Regions from separate parts of the Micromonospora mangrovicola genome, predicted to be linked through region 1. Evidence: predicted binding sites of a transcription regulator. Region 1 holds the regulator's gene; the other holds the start of a gene.

What was found. Region 1 encodes HspR, which represses chaperone genes until heat shock. Its sites were predicted from a motif close to TTGAGTNNNNNNNACTCAA; they were not measured.
Region 2: the regulator HspR is predicted to act here: its motif matches at 2,390-2,408, upstream of lon (endopeptidase La).

What each region holds. Positions count from the first base shown of each region.
Region 1 is NZ_JBJZOG010000041.1:19,190-23,600, reverse strand. Features, by position in the region: gene ACL02O_RS18060 (amylo-alpha-1,6-glucosidase) at 1-462, opposite strand, end outside; gene ACL02O_RS18055 (SCP2 sterol-binding domain-containing protein) at 459-842, opposite strand; gene ACL02O_RS18050 (DJ-1/PfpI family protein) at 1,034-1,588, shown strand; gene ACL02O_RS18045 (hypothetical protein) at 1,713-1,922, opposite strand; gene ACL02O_RS18040 (heat shock protein transcriptional repressor HspR) at 2,115-2,555, opposite strand; gene dnaJ (molecular chaperone DnaJ) at 2,586-3,773, opposite strand; gene grpE (nucleotide exchange factor GrpE) at 3,853-4,411, opposite strand, start outside.
Region 2 is NZ_JBJZOG010000040.1:37,278-41,688, reverse strand. Features, by position in the region: gene lon (endopeptidase La) at 30-2,366, opposite strand; gene ACL02O_RS17860 (histone-like nucleoid-structuring protein Lsr2) at 2,625-2,972, shown strand; gene ACL02O_RS17855 (hypothetical protein) at 3,147-4,379, opposite strand.

The DNA of each region.
Region 1 (4,411 bases):
GAAGCCCTCCCGCTGGTAGCCGAGGTACAGGCAGCCGTTTTCGAGCCGGGAGTGGTAGCCGCCCCTTTTCCTTAGGCGGCGCCGGATCTCGAAGATATCCGCGAAGTCGCTGGCCACGTCCAGGCGTACGACGAGATCGAGCGCCTCGTCGCCGTGGCTGATGATGGTCAGCTGGTCCTCGAACTCCTCGTTGATCGTCTGCTGACGAATGATCGACATGGTGGAGTCGAAGTCGTGGGTGGCGCCCGCCGGCGCGAGGAAGAACCGGGCCTGGAAGTACTGAAGATCATCCAGGGACAGGGAATAGAGCGACTTGCCGTTGATGGTCAGGCACCACTTCGACAGGAACCGGGTATCCCAGGAGAAAAGCCCGGTCGGAAAGGTCGGCGAGGCGTGCACATCCCCACGCCGGTCGGTGACGACGAAGGTGTTCCCGTCCAGAATGCGCACAAGGTCACTCACGCTCGTCCTCCGGGTGGGAGGTACGCAACCAGGTCGCGCGGGTCCCGGGCAGCCGCTGGGCCAGGAAACAGGCGCTCCAAGAACCGGAACAGTTCCACCCGGCCGGCAACGACGAGATCGCGTCTCAGCCATGCCGAGGTGAGGTTCCGCTCGCCCTGGGCTGCGGCATCCAGCAACGCCTTGTCGCCTCGGACGACGCAGTCCGCTGGGCGATCCTCCGGCGAGACAGTGATCTTGCCGAGTGAGATGTCGACGAACCAATGGTGGATCGCCCCGTTCGCAGCAAGCTCGAAGCGGATCGTGCCGGTGACCCTGCCAAGTCGTTGGGTGCCCGGACGGGTGGCCAACTCGTCCAGGAACTCCTCAATCGAGGCGGACATCGTCTCCCCGTTCGTCACTCGCGCCGGCGCCGGCTGAGGCCGACAGCTCAGCCGCCTGCCACCTTCCCGCAAAATACCCTCATCACACATATTCAGCCGATATCGTTCCACGCGGGCTGGCTGAGAAACCCGCGGAGCCCGGTGCCCGTCGGGCGGGTCGCGGCAGAGCATTACGGGAAACAGGAGCGATCATGGAGAAGGTGCTACTGATCACCGGCGATGCGGCGGAGTCGCTGGAGGTCTTGTACCCCTATCAGCGATTGATTGAGGAGGGGTACGACGTTCACATGGCTGCACCGGCCGCCAGGAAGCTCCAGTTCGTCATCCACGAGTTCGTCAAGGGCTTCGACACGTACGCCGAGAAGCCCGGATACGCCTTTCCGGCCGACATGGCGTTCGAGGACGTGAACCCGGCCGACTACATCGCCCTGGTCGTGCCCGGCGGCCGGGCCCCCGAGTACCTCCGTAACAACGAAGAATGCCTGCGGATCGTCCGGCATTTCGTTGAGGCGGACAAGCCGATCGCCCACCTCTGCCACGGCCCGCTCATCATGGCGGCCGCAGGGGCGCTCGACGGCCGGCGCGCCTCGGCCTACCCGGCGCTCGCGCCGGACATCAGGGCCGCCGGTGCAGAGTTCGTCGACACCGAGGCGCTGGTCGACGGCCTTCAAGTGTCCGGCCGGTCGTGGGCGGACAATCCGCCGTGGATGCGGGAGTTCATCCGAATCCTCCGGTCCCGGAGGTGACGAGGACGTCGCCCCCGCAGGCCGCCCAGCCGGCCCGCAGATCGGCAGCCACCTGAGCCGCCGAACCGAGCCGACGAACGGGCCGGGACCCCCCGTGGGTCCCGGCCCGCACGCCGACGGATCGTCAGCTGGTCGGTCCGCCCTGCTTCTTGCGCTGCTCGTCGGCTCTGGCCCGGTCGATGCCGTGGTCCACCTGGTCGGCGAAGCGCCCGTCCTTGATCTTGTCGGTGAAGCGGCCCTCGGTGACCTGGTCGAATCGCTCGCGGACGTTCTCGGCCACCTTCTCCAGCCGGTCCTCCGCCTGCTGTGCCACCTTCTTCGCCGATTTCGCCATGGCTCCCCCTGCCAGCTCGGCGTCCGGATTGACCTGGTTGGGCCTAATTCCGAGGCTAGCGGACGGGCCACCACCGCCGCCGACCTTTCCCCGAACCGCTCGCGGGGAACAGCCCGGAAACGAATCTTGGACAGCTGCCGTTCGTGGCGAACGGCAACTGCCCAAGATCGTGAACTCAGGTGAGCGTCCCGGTCAGCGGCCCGGGGTACGGCGGGGACGCCACACGACGAGCGCCGTGGAGGTGCGGTTGGTGGGCACGAGGTCGCCGCGCGGGAACCCACCCAGCGACTCCAGCTCGGCGATCCGGCGGTACGCGGCGTCCAACTCCGCCTCCAGCCGGGCCACCCGCTGCTGGGCCTCCTCCAGCAGCCGTTCCAGCCCGATGATCCGCTTGACCCCGGCCAGGTTGATCCCGTCGTCCTGACTGAGTCGCTGCACCTCGCGGAGCAGCACCACGTCCCGGACGCTGTACCGGCGCCCACCGCCCGCCGCCCGGCCGGCCTGCACCAGGCCCAGCCGGTCGTACTGGCGCAGGGTCTGCGGGTGCATCCCCGCCATCCGCGCCGCGACCGAGATCATCAGCACCTTGGCCTCGTAGGCAGGGTCACCCGAGCCGACGAACTCCTCCGACATCCCCGCTCACCTCCGCTGCCTTCCCACGCGTCAACTGAATCGACGCACCCGCGCCTCAAGATGTTCCCGCGCGGCCGGTGGGGTCTGCTCGGCGAACGCCTCCAGCGCCGCCCGCGCCTCGTCCGACACCGTCGCCGGGACCACCACGTCGAGAGTGACCAGCAGGTCACCGGCGCGGCCGTCCTTGCGTACGACGCCCTTGCCCCGGGCCCGCAGCACCCGACCGCTCGGAGTACCCGGCGGCACCCGCAGGGTCACCGTGCCGTCCAGGGTCGGCACCCGCAGATCGGTGCCGAGCACCGCCTCGGCGAACGTGATCGGCACGGTCAGGGTCAGGTCGTCCCCGGTGCGCCCGAACAGCTCGTCCGGGCGGACCTTGACCTGGACGAACAGGTCGCCCGCCGGGCCACCCCGTTCGCCCGGCTCACCCCGGCCGGCCAGCCGGATGCGCTGGCCGTCGGCCACCCCGGCGGGGAAGCGGACGTTCAGCGTCCGGGTCTTGGTCACCCCGCCGGTGCCGTGGCACTCCGGGCACTTCTCCTCGACGATCGTGCCGACGCCCTGGCAGTTGCGGCAGGGCTCGGAGAAGCTGAACGACCCCTGGTTGCGGGTGGTCACCCCGGCACCGTGGCAGACCGGGCAGGCCACCGGCGAGGTGCCGGGCTTCGCGCCGTTGCCGTGGCAGGTGTCGCAGACCCCGGGGGCGCGCAGCGTCAGCGGGAGGGTGACCCCGCGCACCGCGTCCTCGAAGTCCAGGGCCACCTCGGCCTCGACGTCCCGGCCCTTCGCGGGGCCCCGCGCGCGGGTCGCGCCACCGGCGCCCCCGCCGGTGAAGAGCGAGCTGAACAGGTCGCCGAGGCCACCGCCGGCACCGCCGAACCGGGCCTCGCCGCCGGCCGCCCCGCCGAACAGGTCGGAGACGTCGAACGGCACGCCACCCGGCTGGCCACCGCCGCGGGCGTTGCGGCGGAACGCGCCGGAGCCGAAGAGCGACCGCATCTCGTCGTACTCGCGGCGCTTCTTCTCGTCACCGAGCACGGCGTACGCCTCGGAGACGGCCTTGAACCGCTCCTCGGCCTTCGGATCACCGGGGTTGTGGTCCGGGTGCGACTCCCGGGCCAGCTTCCGGTACGACTTCTTGATCTCGTCCGAGGAGGCGGACTTCTCCACGCCCAGCGCGGCGTAGTAGTCCTTCTCGATCCAGTCCTTGGAACTCACCGGTCCACCCCCTTCCACGGGACGTACCCCGGTCGTCCCGCCCGCCCGGTGCGGGCGGGCGGGACGTCACGGGTCGGCACTACTCCGGGTCGGCGACCGCGACCAGGGCGGGCCGCAGCAGCCGTTCGCCGAGCTGGTAGCCCCGGCGCATGACCTGCACGCAGGTCGGTTCGGTCACGTCGGCGGAGGTCTGGTGGGCCACCGCCTCGTGCCGGGTCGGATCGAACGGGTCGCCCTGCTCGCCGAACGCGGTCAGCCCGAACTTGCCCAGCGCGGCGGTGAGCTGCTCGGCCACCGAGCCGAACGGCCCGACCAGGTCACCGTGCTCACGGGCCCGGTCCAGGTCGTCGAGGATCGGCAGCAGCGCGGTCAGCACCGAGCCGGTCGCCTGCTCCTGGACCAGGTTGCGGTCCCGGTCGACCCGCTTGCGGTAGTTGGCGTACTCCGCCGACACCCGCTGGACGTCCCTGGTCCGCTCGTCCAGCTCGGCCCGGAGCACGTCCAGCTCGGGCCCGGCCGGCACGGCCGCCGGAGCGGCCTCCTCGCTCGGCTCAGCCGGCGCGTCGACCACGGGCGGGCCGGAGACCGGGTCCTCGACCTCGATCTCGTCGACCACGACCTCGGTCTCCTCGACCAAC
Region 2 (4,411 bases), on a different contig from region 1:
GCGGGGGCGTACCGGTGGTACGGGGTCGGTCAGGCCGCGGCGAGCGGCTGACCCCCGATCGTCCCGGCGTCGACGTCGGCCGGCCGCAGCGCCAGGGCGAGCACGTCGGCGACGTCGGCGAGGGTGTGGATGGTCAGCGCCTCGCGGACCTCGGTGGGCAGGTCGTCGAGGTCCGGCTCGTTACGCTTCGGGATGATCACCTCAGTCAGACCGGCCCGGTGGGCGGCGAGCAGCTTCTGCTTCACGCCACCGATGGGCAGCACCCGGCCGGACAGGGTCACCTCACCGGTCATCCCGAACTCGGGGCGCACCGGCCGGCCGCTGGCCAGGGAGGCCAGGGCGGTGACCATGGTGATGCCGGCGCTGGGGCCGTCCTTGGGCACCGCGCCCGCCGGGACGTGCAGGTGGATCCGCCGCCCGGCCAGGGCGTTCGGGTCCAGCCCGAGCCGTCGCCCGTTCGACCGCAGGTACGACAGGGCGATGTGCGCGGACTCCTTCATCACGTCGCCGAGCTGGCCGGTGAGGGTCAGTCCCGGCTCGCCGTCCATGCTGGTGGCCTCGATGAAGAGCACGTCGCCGCCGGCCCCGGTGACCGCCAGTCCGGTGGCCACCCCGGGCACCGCGGTCCGCTCGGCCGACTCCGGGGTGAACTTCGGCCGGCCCAGGTAGCGGGCCAGGTTGTCGGTGTCCACCCGGACCGGCGCCGGGTCGGACGCCAGCGTGACGGCGACCTTCCGCAGGATCCTGGCCAGGGCCCGCTCGAGCTGCCGGACGCCCGCCTCCCGGGTGTACTCGCCGGCGATCCGGGCGAGGGCCTCGTCGGCGACGGTCACCTCGTCGGCGGTCAGCCCGGCCCGCTCCCGCTGCCGGGGCAGCAGGTGATCCCGGGCGATGGCCACCTTCTCGTCCTCGGTGTAGCCGTCTAGGGTGACCAGCTCCATCCGGTCCAGCAGCGGGCCGGGGATCGTCTCCACCACGTTGGCGGTGGCCAGGAAGAGCACGTCGGACAGGTCGAGGTCGACCTCGAGGTAGTGGTCGCGGAAGGTGTGGTTCTGCGCCGGGTCGAGCACCTCCAGCAGCGCCGCGGCCGGGTCGCCGGAGTAGCCGACGGCCAGCTTGTCGACCTCGTCGAGGAGCACCACCGGGTTCATCGAGCCGGCCTCGCGCAGGGCCCGGACGATCCGGCCGGGCAGCGCGCCGACGTAGGTGCGCCGGTGGCCGCGGATCTCCGCCTCGTCCCGGACGCCACCGAGGGAGACCCGGACGAAGTTGCGGCCCAGCGCCCGGGCGATCGACTCGCCGAGGCTGGTCTTGCCGACACCGGGCGGGCCGGCCAGGCCGAGCACCGCGCCGGAGCCGCGGCCGCCGACCACGCCGAGGTTGCGCTCGGCGCGCCGGTTGCGTACCGCGAGGTACTCCAGGATCCGGTCCTTCACGTCGGCCAGGCCGGCGTGGTCGGCGTCGAGCACCGCACGGGCCGCGGCCAGGTCGGTGTTGTCCTCGGTACGCGTGCTCCACGGCATCTCCAGGACGGTGTCCAGCCAGGTACGGATCCAGCCCGCCTCCGGGGAGGCGTCGCTGGCCCGCTCCAGCTTGCCGACCTCGCGCAGGGCCGCCTCGCGGACCTTCTCGGGCAGGTCGGCGGACTCGACCCGGGAGCGGTAGTCGGCGGAGCCGTCCGGCTCGTCCTCGCCGAGCTCCTTGCGGATCGCCGCGAGCTGCTGACGCAGCAGGAACTCCCGCTGGGACTTCTCCAGCCCCTCGCGGACGTCGCTGTTGATCCGCTCGGTGACCTCCTGCTCGGCCAGGTGATCCTTCACCCAGCCGACCAGCAGCTCCAGCCGGGCGGTGACGTCCGGGGCGGCGAGCAGCTCGGTCTTCTGCGCCAGGCTGAGCCAGGGCGCGTAGCCGGCCGAGTCGGCCAGCTCGGAGAGGTCGGTCATCCGCTCCATGGCGTCGATGACCTGCCAGGCGCCGCGCTCCTGGAGGACGGAGGTCATCAGGGCGCGGTACTCGCGGGCGAGTTCCCGGGCCCGCCCGGCCGGAGCGGGTTCGTCGATCTCGGTCGCCTCGACCCATAGGGCGGCGCCCGGACCGGGCACGCCGGATCCGATGCGGGCGCGGGTCAGGCCACGGACCACGGCGGCGGGCTCCCCGCTGGGCAGCCGGCCCACCTTCTCGATGGTGGCGATCACGCCGACGGAGCCGTACTCGCCGTCGAGGCGGGGCACGGCGAGGAGCTGCTTGTCGCCGCTGGCGCGGGCCGCGTCGACCGCGGCCTGGGTGGTCGGGTCGAGGGTCACCGGGATGACCATGCCGGGCAGCAGGACGGCGTCGGTCAAGGGAAGTACCGGAAGAGTTGCCATCGAACACCTGCTATCACGTTGAGTTGAGCGTGACAGACTCAAGTAACAAAGCGTTCCCCTTGTTCCAGGTTGTGACCCACGCCACTGACACTCCCGGGGCGCCGACCGGTCGCAGCACCCGACCGGGCGCCTGACGCGCCATTCCGGCAGCCGGATTTGCCGACTCACCGAATGGCGAACGACCGATATTGTTGCGAAATTGCCGCGCCATACGTCAAACTCTTAGCCACACCCCGCCCGACACAGGGAGTAATGGCGATGGCAAGGAAAGTAATCACCGTTCTGACCGACGACCTGGACGGCGGAAAGGCCGACCGGACCGTCGAGTTCAGCCTGGACGGCGTGGCATACACGATCGACGTCTCCGACGAGAACGCGGGTGTTCTGCGCAAGGCGCTGGACCCGTACATCAGCGCTGGCAGGCGAATCGGGCGTGGGCCGGTGGAGGCCGGGCGCGCGGCGCGCCGGACCGGCCGCCCGGCCACCGCGGGAATGGACCGCGAGCAGAACCGCGCCATCCGGGAATGGGCCGCGAAGAACGGCTACGAGATTTCCGAGCGGGGCCGCATCCCCGTGTCGGTGGTGGAGGCGTACAAGAACCGCTGAGCCCTCCCGGCTCACCGTCGGGCGTCCCGGGGTCACGCTGAGAAATCGGCGTGACCCCGCTCGGCTTTGCCGGTGTACACAATTTCCGGCAACCGTGTCCCGCTCGGCACCCGGACACGGCGACGGCCGGGGCCGCCCGGGTACGCCCCGGACGGCCCCGGCCGTCGTGCCGGCTCAGTTGACCCGGATCCGCACCACGTCGATCGCGGGTGTCTGGTTGGCCCGCTCCATCATCGGGATGCGGTGCGAGCCGTCCCCGGCCCAGACCGCGCACTGCGCGACCCCCGACTCGGGCAGGCCCGGGACCTGGATGAGCACGTCGTCGGGCTGGCCGCTGCCCCTGCCGTCCTCGGTGGCCACGAAGAACGCCGGCACGTCCTGCGGGTTCGGCGGCTGGCGGAGGCTGTTCAGCATCCGGCACGCGGTGTGGAAGTGGCCGCGTACCAGGCCCTGGTCGTTGAGCAGCGCGCTCTCCAGGTAGTAGCCGCCCTGACCGGCCGCGAGGAAACGGTCCCGCACCAGGTTCCGCGTGGTGACCCGCAGGGTGAACGGCTGGTTCCGCCGGACCTGATCGGGGAACCGGGTGATCAGCAGCGACGGATTGTTCGCCGCCGCGCCGACCTCACCGAAGGCGGTGCTCACACACCGGTTACCGGCCTGGAAACCGTCGTGCGGCTGCAGCCGGCTGTCGCTGCAGTCCTTGGCCAGCACATCCAGCCCGTTGCCGTTGTTGCCGCCGTTGTTGTTCCCACCGTTCTGGCCTCCGTTGTTGCTGCCGCCGTTGTTGTTCCCACCGTTCTGGGCATTGTCGGACAGTGCGCACTGGGCGAGTTGGTCGAGTCCCTGCGGCCGCTGCGCGACCCGGCCGATCGCGGTGGCGATCCGGTTCAGCGTCGCGGTCCGCTTGTCGGCCAGCGGCCGCAGGACGGCGTTCTCGATGAAGTCCTGGCCGTTGCGGTCGCCCTCGGCGGCGAGCCGCCGGTTGGCCTCGGCGATCTGGGTGTCCAGCAGGGCGAGGTTGCGGTCCACCTCGTTGCGCGCCCGGTCGGGCACCTGCGGCAGCCTGCTCCTGACGTCCGGGCAGGCCACCGCCGGCGTACCCGCGCCGCCGCCCCGGCTCTGCTGGCATTCGGCGACCGACATCTGCCCGTCACCCCAGTGGTTGCGCACCCACCGGCCGTTCTGCCAGGTCCGGGTGGTGCTGCCCTGGCCGCCCGGCGCGGTCGCGCCCGGGCTCGGGGCGGTGCACGACACCGGGGCGGTACGGCTCGGCCGCCGGTCCTGGGCGGACGAGATCTGGGTGACGGCGACGATTCCGCCGAAGACCGCGAGCGTGCCGACCACGGCCAGCAGCCGCTTGCTCCGCGCGTTACCGGATGACCGGCGCGCCCGTGTGGACCTGCGCATCGAATTGCTCTCCTTCTCGATCCGGTAGTTGA